DNA from 2 places in the Mesorhizobium sp. M1252 genome. Region 1 is predicted to be linked to the other one. Evidence: predicted binding sites of a transcription regulator. Region 1 holds the regulator's gene; the other holds the start of a gene.

What was found. Region 1 encodes PhoB, which activates phosphate uptake and scavenging genes when phosphate is short. Its sites were predicted from a motif close to TGTCATNNANCTGTCAT; they were not measured.
Region 2: NKH22_RS28445 (RNA degradosome polyphosphate kinase) is a predicted target of PhoB. The motif match lies at 1,924-1,940, and genes of this name have one in related genera.

Annotation. Positions count from the first base shown of each region.
Region 1 is NZ_JAMYLX010000010.1:190,659-195,078, forward strand. It holds gene xylF (D-xylose ABC transporter substrate-binding protein) at 1-22, opposite strand, end outside; gene NKH22_RS21105 (ROK family protein) at 290-1,525, shown strand; gene phoB (phosphate regulon transcriptional regulator PhoB) at 1,556-2,245, opposite strand; gene phoU (phosphate signaling complex protein PhoU) at 2,262-2,966, opposite strand; gene pstB (phosphate ABC transporter ATP-binding protein PstB) at 3,008-3,832, opposite strand; gene pstA (phosphate ABC transporter permease PstA) at 3,850-4,420, opposite strand, start outside.
Region 2 is NZ_JAMYLX010000022.1:23,628-28,047, forward strand. It holds gene NKH22_RS28445 (RNA degradosome polyphosphate kinase) at 1-1,768, opposite strand, end outside; gene NKH22_RS28450 (zinc-finger domain-containing protein) at 2,003-2,248, shown strand; gene NKH22_RS28455 (FAD-dependent monooxygenase) at 2,268-3,506, shown strand; gene NKH22_RS28460 (TIGR02117 family protein) at 3,728-4,393, opposite strand.

The DNA.
Region 1 (4,420 bases):
TGGCGGCTGCAAATCTGTTCATGATAAACCCTCCCTGCGCCGCGCGCGGCGCGACAAAACTGGCCCGAGGGCCGGCACACAGAGGCTCCATTTTTTCGAGCCTCGAAAAAATACTGGTTCAATGATAAGGCACTGTCAACATCGATTCTGATGGATTCTGATGGCGTTGCCGAATTTTTTCGAGCTCCGCAATAAACAATGACAGGGCTGCCGGCGTCTGCCAATATTTGGCTGGTGCCGTCGAACGCCTTCACTATCATGAGGCGCGAGGAGGCCGGGAGGAAAACAAATGTCGGTTGGGATCCGCCACGACGATCTGCGCCGTCGCAACCGGGCGATGGTGATTTCGGCCGTGCGCCGGGCCGGCCAGCCGTCGCGGACCGAGATTGCGGCGACCACCGGCCTCAGCCATTCGACGATATCGGCAATCTCGTCTGATCTAATTCAAGAAGGCATCCTGATTGAAGGCAAGCCTGGCGAGACCGGCTCGCTGAAACGCGGCCGGCCGCAGGTCGGCCTTGGCCTCAACCCGGAAGCGGCGGCGGTCATGACCGTGGTGCTGTCGCTGAACTTCCTCTCCGTCACCGTCATCGACTATGCCGGCCAGGTGGTCGCGGAAGAACAGCGCCGGCTCGACACGCTGACCATGCCGCGCGACGAGCTGATCGGCGAATGCGTAGCAATCGTCGGGCGGCGTCTCGCGGACCCGGACCTCGATGTCCAGAGCATCGCCCGCATTGCCATGGGCATCCAGGGCATCACCGATTCGCAGGCGCGGGCCATGCTGTGGTCGCCAATCACGCCACTGACCGACATTGCCTTCGCCGACATGTTGGAAGCGGAATTCGGCATTCCTGCCACCATGGAGAACGACTGCAATATGATGGCGGTGGCCCTGCAATGGCGCCAGCCCGAGCGCTACCGCGACAATTTCATCGCGATCCTCTTGTCGCACGGCATCGGCATGGGGCTGGTGCTGAAAGGCGAACTGTTCACCGGCACCCATTCCTCGGGCGGCGAGTTCGGCCACATGATCCACCGTCCGGGCGGCGCGCTCTGCCGCTGCGGGCGGCGCGGCTGCGTGGAAGCCTATGCCGGAAACTACGCCATCTGGCGCAGCGCCAAAATGATGGGCGAGGATGCCGAGCCGGTCGATATCGGCGACGCTGATATGCGGGCGCTGGCCGCTCGTGCGCGAGAGACGGACGGACCGGAGCGCGAAGCCTATCGCAGGGCCGGTGAGGCGCTCGGCTTCGGCCTCGGCAGCCTGTTTGCGCTGATCGACCCGGCCCCCGTCGCCATGGTCGGCGTCAGCGCCGCCGCGTTCGACCTGATCGAACCGGCATTGCGCGAAGCGATCGCCCAGACCGCCGGCGGCCAGCACTCGAAGTCGATCTCCTTCGACACCGAGCCCAACGAGCTGCCGCTGATCCGCGAAGGCTGTGCCACGCGCGCGCTCGGCTTCGTCGACCAGGAGATTTTTGCGCCGGGTATTCAGCCCAAATCCGGCAAGCATGTCGCGTGAATGGCCGGCAACGGCGCGACGCGCAGGATCCTAGTCTTCCCTGATCGCGTAGCCGGCGCCGCGAATGGTACGGATGACATCCGGCATGCGGCCGTTGTTGACGGCCTTGCGCAGCCGCCCGACATGCACGTCGACGGTTCGCTCGTCTATATAGATCGTCTCGCCCCAGACATTGTCGAGCAGTTGGCTGCGCGAGAACACGCGGCCGGGATGGCGCATCATGAATTCGAGCAGCCGGAACTCGGTCGGTCCGAGCCTGATCTCGCTCTTCTTGCGGTAGACACGGTGCGACTCGCGGTCGAGCACGATGTCGCCGACCTTGAGCACGCTGGACAGCACTTCCGGCTTGGCCCGGCGCAGCAGCGCCTTCACGCGCGCCATGAACTCCGGCGTCGAGAATGGCTTGACCAGATAGTCGTCGGCGCCGGTGGACAGGCCGCGCACGCGATCGCTTTCCTCACCGCGCGCGGTCAGCATGATGATCGGCAGCCGCTCGGTTTCGGGCCGCACTCTAAGCCGCCGGCAGAGCTCGATGCCGGAAACAGCGGGCACCATCCAGTCGAGCACCAGGAGATCGGGCACGTTTTCCTGCAGGCGGATCTCGGCCTCGTCGCCGCGTGTCACCACCTCGACTTGATAGCCTTCGGATTCGAGGTTGTAGCGGAGGAGCACGCCTAGCGGCTCCTCGTCCTCCACGACCATGATGCGTGGCGCGATCATAGGCAGTTCACCCTCATCAGGCCGGCGTGGCCATCGCCGTCTCGTCCTGCTTCGGACGATTGGCGGGCAATTGCTGGCCGGTCAGCACATAATACGCATTTTCGGCGATGTTGGTGACATGATCGCCGATGCGCTCAAGATTCTTGGCGCAGAACAAGAGATGCGTGCAGGCGGTGATGTTGCGAGGGTCTTCCATCATGTAGGTCAAGAGCTCACGAAACACGGACGTGTATTTGACGTCGATGCGCTCGTCGTCATTCCTGAGTTTTGCAAGAGCTGCCGCATCGGTGGCGGCATATTCCTCGACGACGCCTTGCACCTGGATCAGCACCAGCTGCGCCATGGCATCGATGGAGTGCGAGAGGTCGCGCGGCGTGACGCTCAAGCCCACGGTGCCGACGCGTTTGGCGATGTTCTTGGCGAGATCGCCGATGCGCTCGAGGTCGCCGGCCATGCGGATCGAGCCGACCACGGCGCGCAGATCGTTGGCCATCGGCTGGCGCTTGGCGATCAGCGTGATGGCGCGGTCGTCCAGTTCGCGCTGGCGCGCATCCATGATGGCGTCGTCGGAAACGACACGCTGTGCCAGCGCATTGTCCGAATTGAGCAGCGCCCTGGTCGAGCCGCTGACCATCGAGCCTGCCAGATCGCCCATGTCGCGGATCAGCTTGCTGATCTGCCCGAGCTCTTCATCGAAGGAGGCGACGGTATGTTCACCCATGATCTTGGTCCTCGTGCCTGAAAATTCACCCGCCGGACGGCTCAGCCGAAGCGGCCGGTAATGTAGTCCTGGGTGCGCTTGTCGTCGGGGTTGGTGAACATCTTGTCGGTGGCGCCCTCCTCGACGAGATAGCCGAGATGGAACATCGCCGTGCGCTGCGACACGCGCGCCGCCTGCTGCATCGAGTGGGTGACGATGACGATCGTGTAGTTCTGGCGCAGTTCGTCGATCAGCTCCTCGACACGGGCGGTGGCGATCGGATCGAGCGCCGAGCAGGGCTCGTCCATCAGGATCACCTCCGGCGACACGGCGATGGCGCGCGCGATGCACAGGCGCTGCTGCTGGCCGCCGGACAGGCCGGTGCCGGGCTCCTGCAGGCGGTCCTTGACCTCGTTCCAGATCGCAGCCTTCTTCAGGCTCTGCTCGACGATCTGGTCCATGTCGGACTTGCGCTTGGCCAGCCCATGGATGCGCGGGCCGTAGGCGACGTTCTCGTAGATGGACTTCGGGAACGGGTTGGGTTTCTGGAACACCATGCCGACGCGTGCGCGCAGTTCGACGACATCGATGTTCTTGTCGTAGATGTCGTCTTCATCGAGCGTGATCTTGCCGGTCACCCGCGCCGAATCGATGGTGTCGTTCATGCGGTTGAGGCAGCGCAGGAAGGTCGACTTGCCGCAGCCGGACGGGCCGATCAGCGCCGTCACCTGGTTCTGGCGGACGTCGAGATTGACGTCGAACAACGCCTGCTTCTCGCCATAGAACACGCCGACCTTGTCGCCGCGCATCTTGATGACTTCGTTCGACTTGGCGTTCATTTTGTCGCCCACTGCATTCTCAAGGGACTGTTCGGTCATGATGTTCATACCAAATTGCCTTTTTTCTACCAGCGCCGCTCGAACCGGCGCCGGAGCACGATCGCGGTGATGTTCATGGCCATGAGGAAGACGAGCAGGATGATGATGGCGCCGGACATGCGCTCGACAAAAGCGCGCTCAGCCTCGTTTGCCCACATATAGATCTGAACCGGCAGCGCGGTCGCCGGATCGAAAGGCGTCGTCGGATAATCGGCGACGAAAGCGACCATGCCGATCAAGAGCAGCGGTGCTGTCTCGCCGAGCGCACGCGCCAGGCCGATGATGGTGCCGGTAAGGATGCCTGGGGCGGCAAGCGGCAGGATGTGATGGAACACCATCTGCATCTTGGAGGCGCCGAGACCTAGGGCCGCCGAGCGGATCGACGGCGGCACCGCGGCGAGGGCGGCGCGCGTGGCGATGATGATGGTCGGCAGCGTCATCAGCGTCAGCACCAGGCCGCCGACGAAGGAAGCCGAGCGCGGCATGCCGAGGAAGTTGATGAACACGGCAAGGCCAAGCAGACCGAAGACGATCGACGGCACCGCCGCGAGATTGTTGATGTTGACTTCGATCAGGTCCGTAAAGCGGTTCTTCTTG
Region 2 (4,420 bases), on a different contig from region 1:
GGCCGGGCACCTGCGGCCGCAGGCAGCAGATGCCCCGCACGACGAGATCGATCTCGACGCCGGCACGGCTGGCGTCATAGAGCGCGTCGATGATGTTGGGATCGACGAGCGCGTTCATCTTCATCCAGATGCGCGCCGGACGGCCAGCCAGCGCGTAGGCGACCTCGTCGGCAATGTGCTTGAGGATACGGCTGCGCAGCGTAAACGGCGAGATGGCGATCCGCATCTCATCGGTCGGCTCGGCGTAGCCGGTGATGAAGTTGAACAGCTGGGCGACATCGCGCGCGATCGTCGGATCGGTGGTGAAGAAGGACAGGTCGGTGTAGATGCGCGCGGTCACCGGATGGTAGTTGCCGGTGCCGAGATGTACATAGTTGCGCAGCTTGCCGTCCTCACGCCGCACCACGAGCGACATTTTCGCATGGGTTTTCAGTTCGAGGAAGCCGAACACGACCTGGACGCCGGCGCGTTCGAGGTCGCGCGCCCAGCGGATGTTGGCTTCCTCGTCGAAGCGCGCCTTGAGCTCGACCAGGGCGGTCACCGACTTGCCGGCCTCGGCCGCGTCGACCAAGGCGCGCACGATCGGGCTGTCGTTGGAGGTGCGGTAGAGCGTCTGCTTGATTGCCACCACCTCCGGGTCGGCCATTGCCTGGCGCAGGAACTGGACCACCACGTCGAAGGATTCATAGGGGTGGTGGACGACGATGTCCTTCTCGCGGATGGCCGCGAAACAATCGCCGCCATGCTCGCGGATGCGCTCGGGAAAGCGCGGATTGTAGGGGGTGAACTTCAGGTCGTCGCGCGGCACGGCGACGATCTCGGAAATCTGGCTGAGCGCCAGCGGGCCGGTCAGAACGCTGATGCGGCTCGAAGAGACGCCAAGCTCGCCGGCGACGAACTCGCGCAATTCACCGGGCATCGACTTGTCGAATTCGATGCGGATGACCGAACCGCGGCGGCGCCGCTTCAGCGCCGTCTCGAACAGGCGCACGAGATCTTCCGACTCTTCCTCGACCTCGATATCGCTGTCCCGGATGATGCGGAAGGTGCCGGAACCCTTGACCTCATAGCCGGGGAACAGCTTGCCGATATAGAGGCCGACAGCCTCCTCCAGTGGAATGAAGCGAACGTGCTGCTTGCGGTCGGGCAGGCGGATGAAGCGCTTCAGCGCCACCGGCAGGCGCAGAAGCGCGCTCATCTCCTCGCCATTCTTGCGGTGGCGCAATTGCAGCGCCATCGAGAAGCCGAGATTGGGAATGAACGGAAACGGATGCGCCGGGTCGATCGACAGTGGAGTCAGGACCGGGAAGACCTGGTCCTGGAAATGATCTTCCAGCCAGACTTTCTCATCCTTGGTCAGTGCATCGCGGGTGATGCTCTCAATGCCTTCCTTGTTGAGCAGCAACATCAGCGCCGAAAGGCTGTTCTGCTGGTCCTCCTGCAGCCGCTCGACCTCGCGCAGCAATTGTTCCAGCTGCTGCTCCGGCGTGCGGCCGTCGGGGCTCTTGAGCGCAATGCCTTCGCGCACCTGGCCGGCAAGGCCGGCGACGCGGACCATGAAGAATTCGTCGAGATTGGCGGCTGAAATCGACAGGAAACGGACGCGTTCGAGCAGCGGATGGTGCTGGTTCTGGGATTCCTCGAGCACACGCCGGTTGAACTGCAGCCAGGAGAACTCACGGTTGACGAACCGATCGGGGTTGCCGCCCTCGGGGCTCGCCACCTCGACATTGATGAATTCGCTCTGCACCGGCTTCAGTTCGTTCATGGTTCCTGCTCTTCCCCCGCCAACCGTCCCTTGGAGCGCCGCTGGACGTGCCATGCCTCTAACACGCTTTTGTGGCGCATGACCCTTCGGCGAAAACCGTTCCGATTTCAGGGACATGCACTTAACCGGCTCAACGTATCCTCTGACAGGCTTTTGCGACAGTTTCATTTCATCGATCTTGCAAACAGGCCTGTTATGTTCCAGATGCTTTTCGACGAGATCAAGGAGACGACGATGGCAGGCGGTTCCATTCCCCACTTCCAGAACGATGCGGGCCATCCGGCAATCGACATCGGCGTCAAGGAATTCATGTGCACCGGCGCCAACCCGCCCTTCGACCATCCACACGTGTTCCTCGACATGGGCGACGACAATGAAAAGGTCTGCCCCTATTGCTCGACGCTCTACCGCTATTCGGCGAAGCTGAGGGCGACGGAAACGCTGCCGGCCGGTTGCCTTTATATCGACCAGGCCGCCTGATCCTTCCGCGACAAGCCCGATGGAAGACATCAGGTCCCGGCAGGTCATAATCGCCGGGGCCGGCATCGCCGGGCTGACCGCTGCCCTTGCCTTCGCCGGACGGGGTTATCCGGTAAAGCTGATCGAACAGGCACAGCACCTAGAAGCGGCCGGCGCCGGCATCCAGCTTTCGCCCAACGCAACACGCATTCTTGGAAAACTCGGCGTGCTCGACCGACTGCTGCCCGCAGCGTTGCGGCCGGAAGCGGTCGTGCTCAAGGACGCCGGGACGCTGCGCGAACTGGCGCGGGTACCGCTTGGGCAAGCCGCCGAAGCGCGCTGGCAGGCGCCTTATCTCGTCGCTCACCGCGCCGATCTGCAGGCAGCGCTGCTGGCGCAAATGGCCGAACGGCCGGAGATTGAGCTCATCACCGGCGCCCGCGTGACCGGCACCGTCAAAGACGCGCAATATGTCGCCGTGACCGCCGAAGTGGACGGCCGCGAGATCGAGGCACGCGGCAAACTGCTGGTCGGCGCCGACGGCGTCTGGTCGGCAGTCAGGGCGCAACTCGCAGGCGAGGACTTCGTCAAAAGCCGTTTTTCGGGCGAACTCGCCTGGCGAGTCACGATCGCGGCCGACGGTGCGGCCGGAGAAGCCTTTGTCGCGATCGGCGCCGCCGACTGCGTCACCACGTTCCTGCATCCTGGCTTCCACATGGTCGCCTACCCCGTCAGCAAAGGCCGGGCCTTCAATCTCGCCGCCTTCACCAAGGGTGAGCGCATAGCCGAAGGTTGGTCGGGCCATGCCGATCCCGCGATCCTCACGGCTGCCCTGCGCGGCACCGCGCCGGGCCTGACGAAGCTTGTGGCACTGGCCGGCCCATGGACGGCCTTTCCGATCCACACCGTCGAACAGAAGCGGTGGACGAGCCCGCAGGGCATCGCGCTGATCGGCGACGCCGCGCACGCGATGACGCCGTTTGCCGCGCAGGGCGCGGCAATGGCGATCGAGGATGCCATCACGCTTGCCGACGCTATCGCCGATTTCCCTGGCGATCTGCCCAGAAGTTTTCAAATCTGGGAAAATCTTCGGCGGCCGCGTGTCGCCAAGGCCGCGCGTCGTGGGGCCGTAAACCGCCTCGCCTGGCATGCTGCCGGCCCGGTGGCGATCGCCCGCAATCTGTTCCTGGCCATGCGCTCGCCCGACAAGCTCGCCGCCGACCTCGACTGGCTCTATGGATGGCGAGCGGACGCTCGGCAGTCTAGATCGTCGACTTAGCGATCCTTCCCACCCCCTCTGTCCTGCCGGACATCTCCCCCGCAAGGGGGGAGATTGGATGTCGCCGTCGCCTTCGCCAAAATCGCCGGCGTTGCAGCAGGAGCGCCGCGGGCAAACGGCTGCTCTCCCCCCTTGCGGGGGCGATGGCCGGCAGGCCAGAGGGGGGTGCTGTCCCGCTGACTTCAAAAGATCCAACACTGTCGCGGTGCGATGAAGGACTGCTAGTTATAAAACCGCATCGACAAGCCCAGCGAGGCCGGCAGCGGGTTCCACCAGCCGGTGCGCAGGCCGGCGGTGCGCAGGCCGGCGGCTGTCCAGGTGTTACAGCCGACAAGCGCGTTGAAATGGCCGTTCGCCTCGAAGAAGCGGTCGAAGCTGGAATAGGCGGCGTTCTCGATGACGACCGGACCATGCGGCCCTTGCTGGAAACTCGCGTCGATATAGTCGAGCAGCGCTGCAAAACGTTCCTCATCGATGTCGAAACCGGTGACAGCAGGGTGCGGCTCGGCGATGGCCCCGGCGATATCGACATGCATGACCGAGGCGTCCAGTGTCAGCGCCTTGAGGACGGGCACTGCTTTCAGCTGCGACCAGCTCGGCGTCTCCAGATAGAAGGCCCGGCCGCCCCAGCCAAAGACGATGTAGCGCACTTCCGGGGCGTCGACAGGGATGCCGGCAGCGACCAGGAAATGGAAGCGCCGGCGCACTTCGTCATCGACGGGAATGGCGATGTCGGTGTGGATCGGATTCTCCAGCACCAGAATATGGCGCGTGCCCTCACCCGCCGCTGACGCGGGCCACAGCGGACGCGGCACCAGCGTGCCGAGCGTGGCAGCGAGCGCGACCACGATAATCAGCATGGCCACGAAACGCAGGGCTTTTCTCATGCGGCGGCGGCTTTGTGTTTCAATGGA